One region of the Streptosporangium sp. NPDC053982 genome, then DNA from elsewhere that is predicted to be linked to it. Evidence: riboswitches for the same ligand, from Rfam matches in the RefSeq annotation. Region 1 holds a riboswitch; the other holds the start of a gene.

Region 1 (3,396 bases):
GTGCTGGACGAGGAACGGTCGAAGATCCTGGGGATCTTCCCCCGCACCCGCCACCCGGAGCGCGACCCGAGCGTGGAGCGGGCCGTGCGCGACCGCGTCCTGAGCGTCCTGGACGGAGTCGCGCCCGACGAGCGGACGGCGGCGCTGATCGCCGTCCTGCACGCGGCCAAGATCGACCGCAAGGCGTTCCCCGACGTGGACCGGCGGCGCTTCAAGGAGATCGCCCGGGACCACTGGGTGGGCGACGCCGTCTCGAAGACCATCGACTCCGTCAACATCGCCGTCATGACGGCGACGACGACCACCACCGTGACCTAGCCCGCGTCCGTAGGGCCCGCGTCCGTACGGCCCGCGTCCGGGGCCGGTTGGGCCGCTTCCGGCCCAACCCGGGGACGGACTTGGGACAATGGGCGTCATGACTGTTCCTGAGGTCGAAGCACAGGCCGTCCCCGACGGAGCGTTCCTGCTCGATGTGCGCGAGAACGACGAGTGGTGGGCGGGGCACGCGCCCACGGCCGTCCACATCCCGCTCGGGGAGCTCCAGGCCCGGGCCGGTGAGGTGCCGTCGGACGCGCCCGTCTACGTGATCTGCCGATCCGGCGGCCGGTCGGCGCACGCCGCCGCCTGGCTCAACCACGTCGGCCGGGACGCGATCAACGTCGGCGGCGGCATGCAGGCGTGGGGAGGAGCGGGCCTGCCGATGGTGAGCGAGAGCGGCCGGGACCCGTTCGTGGCCTGACCCGCCGGTCCGGGGCCGGTCCGGTCGCGTCGATCACGGGATCACGCGGCCGGGCCGGCCCCGCCGCGGTTCACCGTCCGGCCGATCCGTCACGGCTCACCCCGCCCGGCCCGAGCACGGCTCACCGTCCGGCATCCTGGGGATACCAGCGCAGCTCGACGGTGTTGCCGTCCGGGTCCCGCACGTACACCGACTGCGCGGTGCCACGCGCGCCGAACCGGGGGACCGGCCCCTCCAGCACGGTGAGGACGCCGGAATCGATCACCTCCTGCCAGTCCACGGGATCCACGACGAGGCAGATGTGGTCCACGTTGGACTCACCGCGCGGACGTTCGACCAGATCGATGATGGTGGACTCGTCGACCCGTACCGACGGGAAGGGCGCCTCACCCGCTCGCCACTCCGCGACCCGCTCCTCCTCAAGGCCGAGGGTCCCCGAGTAGAACTCCAGTGCCCGCTCGGCGTCCCGCACGTTGAGCACCAGATGGTCGAAGGCTTTCACCCGCATCGATGATCTCCTCTGCTGACTGTTCCGTCTGAATCGTAGGGCGGCTCAGCCGCGTGCGGTCGGCGGCGGCGGGTGAGGTCCTGCCACGGGTGCCGAAGGTGAGGCGGTGATCGCCGAGAGGCCCAGCCACGACCTGGTGGCCGAGCAGGGGTGGTCAACGTGTGTGGCCGTCATCTTCTCTCCGGTCGTCGGATGTCGCGGGCCGAGGGGACAGGGCCTGCGGCGCGCTTCGGGACCTCCGTCACGTGGTCAAGGGTGGGCGAACACCGATCAATGAGTCCAACGCATACTTTTCATCACGATCAATCTGAATCGACGATCGCTGGGCAGGTCCGCGGCAACCGAGGCCGTCGTCGCGATGCGCTCCGTGTTCTCCCGGTCCGGGCCTCCATCCGGCCCGCCGTGACTGTGCGCCCTCTCATGCGGCAATATGAGGGCGCTAGTCGCACAGCCAACGCGGGAGCTCGGGGCGCCGGGCTGAGAGGGCAGCACAGCCGCTGCCGACCGCATGAACCTGTCCGGGTAATGCCGGCGTAGGGAGCGTTTCGTGACATCCGATGTCATCGGTTCCAAGCATGCCGAGGCCCCCCTCACCCTCGACCAGGCCCCGCCCAAGACGCTCGGCGCGCTCGACCAGGGCGCGTTCTGGGCCAACCTGGGCGTCAGCCTGCTCGGCTTCTCCTTCGCCCTCTTCCTGATCGACCCCCTGCTCGACGGCGACGCGCTCACCCTGCCCGCGGCGCTGCTCGCCTCGCTCGTCGGCAGCCTGGTCGGCACCGCGATGGTCGGCCTCGCCGCGGTGCCGGGCGCGCAGACGGGCCGGCCCGCGATGGTGCTGCTGCGCGGCCTGTTCGGGGCGAGGCTCTCCTACGTCCCCACCGTCCTCAACATCGTCCAGATGATCGGCTGGGGCGCGTTCGAGCTCTGGGTCGTCGCGATGGGCGCCCAGGCGATCTTCGGGCCGTCCGTGCCGTACGCGGTCTGGGCGGTCGCCGCCGGGGCGCTGACGACGGCGCTGACCCTCTATCCGCTGGGCGCCATCCGGCTGCTGCGGAGGTTCGTCACCGCCGGCGTGGTCGTGTCGGTCGTCTGGTTCGCGGTGGTCTTCCTCCGCGACACCCCCGTCCAGACCGGCGGGTCCTGGCACAACTTCGCCCCCGCGGTGGACTTCGTGGTCGCCCTGTCGGCGTCGTGGGTGCCGGTCGCGGCGGACTACGCCCGGCACTCGCGGTCCAGCCGCGCGGCCTTCACCGGCGTGGTCGGCGGCTACACGATCGCCCAGGTGGCGTGCCTGGCAGTCGGCGTCTACGCGGTGGCGCTCGCCGGCCACGCCGCGGTGGGCGAGAACCCGACCACGGTGTTCGCCCCGTTCGTGGCGGCGCCGCTCGGGGCGCTGTTCTTCGGGATCCTGGTGCTGCGCGAGTCCGACCAGTCGTTCGCGAACGTCTACTCCACGGCGATGTCGCTGCAGAACCTGCTGCCCAGGGTGGACCGGAGGGTCTTCTCCGTGGCCATCGGCGTGCTGACCACCGCCATCGCCCTCGTCATCGACGTCAACTCCTACCAGGCGTTCCTCGGCATCATCGGCGCGGTGTTCGTCCCGATGTTCGGCGTGCTGGCGGTCGACTACTTCCTGCTCGGCCGCGGCCGGAACTGGGACACCTCCGAGACAGCCCCCTCCCGCCTGCTCATGGTGGTCCCGTGGGTGCTCGGCTTCGCCACCTGGTGGCTGCTCGCCGCGCCCTCGACGGTGTCGTGGTGGGCGGCCGTCTGGGACGCCGCCAGGAAGGCCCTCGGCTTCACCACCCAGCCGTGGATGAGCGCGTCCGTCGGGTCCTTCCTCGTCGCGGGCCTGGTGACCCTGGCCGTCGGCAGGCTCGCCCGGCGGCCGGGCCCGGCCTCTCCCTCTCCCGCCCCGGCCCCGGACCGCACCCGGTGACCGGCCCCGTACGCGATGACCGGCCGTACGCGGTGACCGGCCCCGTACGCGATGACCGGTCGCCCTTCTGAGCGGGTGCGGGGCCCTCGCCCCGCGCCCGCGGGCCGCCTACGGGCCGAGGGGCGGGCGCCCCGCGCCCCGCTCGACGCGCAGCAGCCGTTCCTTGGCGACCGGTCCGCCGGCGTAGCCGCCGAGGACGGTCTCGCTCTC
Region 2 (3,396 bases), on a different contig from region 1:
AGCCCAGCGCCAGCCACCGCAGGCAGCGCCGGGAGACGACCAGGTGGGCCGGGAGGGACAGCACCGCGAAGAGATGCGTGCAGGGCAGCAGCGCGACGGACAGGACATAGCGGCCCCAGCGCCCGGTCTCCAGCGCCCGGTGCAGGCACCAGAAGGAGAAGACCGCGGCGGCGACGGCCAGCGTGTACGGCCTGGCCTCCTGCCCGAAGCGGGAGATCGCCGGCAGCGCGAGCAGGACGGCTCCCGCGACCACTCCGGCGCGGACGCCTCCGAGCCGGCGGCCCAGATCGGCGAGCAGCCCGGTGGCGGCGGCCACCGCCAGCGCGGAGGGCAGCCGCAGCCACCAGTCGGCCGTGCCCGCCCGGGACCAGACGTACATCAGCAGGTAGTACGGCAGGAACACCGCGTCCCGTTCGCGGAGCGTCTCCCACAGCGTGTCCCAGGAGGTCACGGTCTGCGCGGTCGCCAGCTCGTCGGCCCACATCGAGGGGGCCCAGGAACCCGCGACCGTCAGCGCCAGCGCCACCGCCGCGAGGAGCAGCGGCAGCCACACCGGGGAGGCGGCCCGCCCGGCGCGGCCCCGGCGACCCACGCGATCCGCACTGTGCCCGCCGTCCGGACGGACCCGGTCTCCGGGGCGGGCGGGGTGACCCGTTCGGGGCTCGCCGTCCGGGCGAGGCTCCCGGCCGGCTATCCGAGCCACTGCCGGGTGGGCCAGGTCTCAAGCCGCCACGCGCTGTCCCAGAACATCCACTCGTACTCCGTCGCGCGGCGGAACGCCTCGTCCATGGCCTGGCGCGTCTCGGGGCCGGCGGCCCCGGCGAGCCGGTCGGTGATCGCCCTGATCTGCTCGACCGAGGCGGCGAAGGACTCGTCGGAGTAGGTGTCGATCCACGCCCGGTACGGGTGGCCGGCCACGCCCGCCGTACGGGCGAGGAGCGCGGTGCCGACGTCCTGGTACACCCAGAAGCACGGCAGCACCGCGGCGGCGAGCACGGGCAGGGGCTCCGCGAGGGCGGTCGCCTGGAGGAACGACGCGTAGGCCAGGCACGTCGGCGAGGTGGGGACCGCCGCCTCCTCCTCGGCGCTCACCCCGAACTCCTCCAGGTAGGAGGCGTGCAGGCCGCGCTCGACGGCCAGCGCCGTGTGCGCGCTCCGCGCGAAGAACATCGCGTCGCCGGGGTCGGCGGACCGCACCGAGGCCGCCGCCAGCGCCTTGGAGAACGCCGCCAGGTAACGGGCGTCCTGGACCATGTAGAACGCGAAACGCTCCCGGTCGAGGGTGCCGTCGCCGAGGGCGGCGTTGAACGGGTGGTCGTGGATCGCCTTGAGCAGCGTGGCGGTACGCGCCCAGATCTCCTCGCAGAACATCGTGTCCCCTCACTCACCGGGTCTCGGGGAGGGCGGGAGCCCGCGGGAGACCCGCGGGCGCCGCGCGCCGCGGCCGGCCGCGCCCGGGGACACGACCGGCGGTGACGTCCCTCCGCTAGTACTAGCTAGGTCAGGTTCAACGGGTGTGATCTCAGCCCGGCGCACCGGGCACCCCGCGTCGCGGTAAACCGTAACAGAGCCTCAGGAGGCGGGCGGGACGGGAGGGAACGGCATCTCGGCCAGGACGGGGAGCAACGACTCCTCCTCATGGTCGAGGTGCGCGCTCAGCTCCTCCGACAGCCGGTCCAGCTCGGCACGGAAACGGTCCGGGTCGTCGGCGGCGATGCCGTCCAGCAGGACGACCAGCTCGGCCTGGATGCGGGCGACCGTACGGTGCTCCTCGCGGAGCCGGTCGACGACGTCGCGCAGACGGGGGTGCCGGGCGGCGAGCATGGGGAGCATGTGCGCGTCCTCGTGGCCGTGGTGGGCCTCCAGGGACTGGCAGAACGCCAGGCAGTGCTGCCGCAGTTGCAGCCCCAGCCCCGGCGCGGGCGGCTCGCCCGGCCCCCGGTGGGCCGCCCGCGCGGCGAAGTGGGCGTCGGCCTCGGCGCGCACGTGCCGCAGCTGCGAGCGCAGCCAGGCGTGGATCCGCAGGAGCACGGCGGCGAGGTCGGTGACGTCGTGCGGGTCCTCGTCGGGCCCGGAGCGCCGCAGCATGACGACCGGCAGGGACCGCTCGACGCGGGCCTGGTAGTCGGCGTAGCCGGGGGCCGCGCGCACGGCGTGCTCGAACAACCGGTCCCGCTCCTCGCCCTCGGCGGGGACGGCGATCGCCCACTGCGTCTCGGTGCCGATCTCCACCCGCACCATGGGGTGGGCGAGCAGGTTGTGGTACCAGGCGGGGTGGCGGGGCGCGCCGCCGGCGGACGCGACGACCAGCAGCAGGTCGTCGTGGCGGACGTAGGCCAAGGGGACGGTGTGCTCGGCGCCGGACCGCGCGCCGGTGGTGGTCAGCAGGAGGAGGTCGCCACCCTCGAAGGGGCCGCCGACCTTCCCGCCGTTGGCCCGGAACTCCTCGATGATCGACTGGTTGAAGGACATGGGCATGCGGCGTGGGGGCCTTTCTCTCATGAGAACGCGAAGGTCGGGAACGCTGGGGTACTGCTGGGGTGCTGAGGACGCGCGGGTACGCGTGAGGAGACATGCGGAACCGCCCCGGACGACGTACGGGACCACCCCGGACGACATGCGGGACCTCGGCGGTCGCGGCGACGGCGTGCGGTGGAGGCCGGGGACGGCCGGAGTCACAGAGGCCGGAGGCGACCGGCGCACGGCAGGTGGCGCGCGGGGACGTCCGGTACGGCGCGGCGACGCCCGGTACGGCGCGCGGCGACGGTTACGTCAGATGCGGGACGCGGAGTGTGACCTCATGGCGGGATCCCTTCTGGAAGGTGCTCACCCGGCAGCCGACCGGCCCATCGCTCTTGGCCGGCGCCACGTGGCACGCCGACCATTACAACCATTCGGCGGTCGCCTGTCAACGGGACGATCACCTGAGCGGACTCCGGGTTCCCCGTGTCCGGGCGGCGGTCGTACGGCATCGGGCTCCCGGTCCGGCGACCGTGTCCGGGCGCGGCCGCACGGCATCGGGCTCCCGGTCCGGCGGCGGGACGGCCCGGTAGCCTCACCGCGTGACGACGACCAGGAACTCGCACTGCTCCTTCTGCGGCGCGGCCTACGCCCCCGGCCAGCCGTGGCCGCGGACCTGCCCGGCCTGCGGGAACACGAGCTACCTCAACCCGCTGCCGGTGGCGGTGATGCTGCTGCCGGTGGACGACGGACTCCTCGTGGTCCGCCGCGGCGTCGAGCCGCGCCTCGGGAGCCTCGCGCTGCCCGGCGGTTTCATCGACCTGGGCGAGTCGTGGCAGCAGGCGGCCGTCCGGGAGCTGCGGGAGGAGACGGGAGTCGTCGTCGACGCGGCCGATGTCCGGCTGTTCGACGTGCACAGCGCCCCGGACGGCACCG

What was found. Region 1 has a riboswitch for thiamine pyrophosphate ahead of ACZ6W9_RS02815 (purine-cytosine permease family protein). Riboswitches for the same ligand answer to the same signal wherever they lie in the genome.
Region 2: another riboswitch for thiamine pyrophosphate. It lies ahead of ACZ6W9_RS28470 (TenA family protein); the one in region 1 lies ahead of ACZ6W9_RS02815 (purine-cytosine permease family protein).

The regions. Positions count from the first base shown of each region.
Region 1 covers NZ_JBVJKQ010000002.1:7,741-11,136, reverse strand. Annotated here, with positions in the region: gene ACZ6W9_RS02830 (GOLPH3/VPS74 family protein) at 1-318, shown strand, start outside; gene ACZ6W9_RS02825 (rhodanese-like domain-containing protein) at 407-739, shown strand; gene ACZ6W9_RS02820 (VOC family protein) at 861-1,247, opposite strand; TPP riboswitch at 1,694-1,806, shown strand; gene ACZ6W9_RS02815 (purine-cytosine permease family protein) at 1,795-3,186, shown strand; gene ACZ6W9_RS02810 (methylated-DNA--[protein]-cysteine S-methyltransferase) at 3,295-3,396, opposite strand, start outside.
Region 2 covers NZ_JBVJKQ010000016.1:149,549-152,944, reverse strand. Annotated here, with positions in the region: gene ACZ6W9_RS28475 (glycosyltransferase family 39 protein) at 1-592, opposite strand, end outside; gene ACZ6W9_RS28470 (TenA family protein) at 691-1,371, opposite strand; TPP riboswitch at 1,462-1,557, opposite strand; gene ACZ6W9_RS28465 (nitroreductase/quinone reductase family protein) at 1,573-2,478, opposite strand; gene ACZ6W9_RS28460 (NUDIX domain-containing protein) at 3,063-3,396, shown strand, end outside.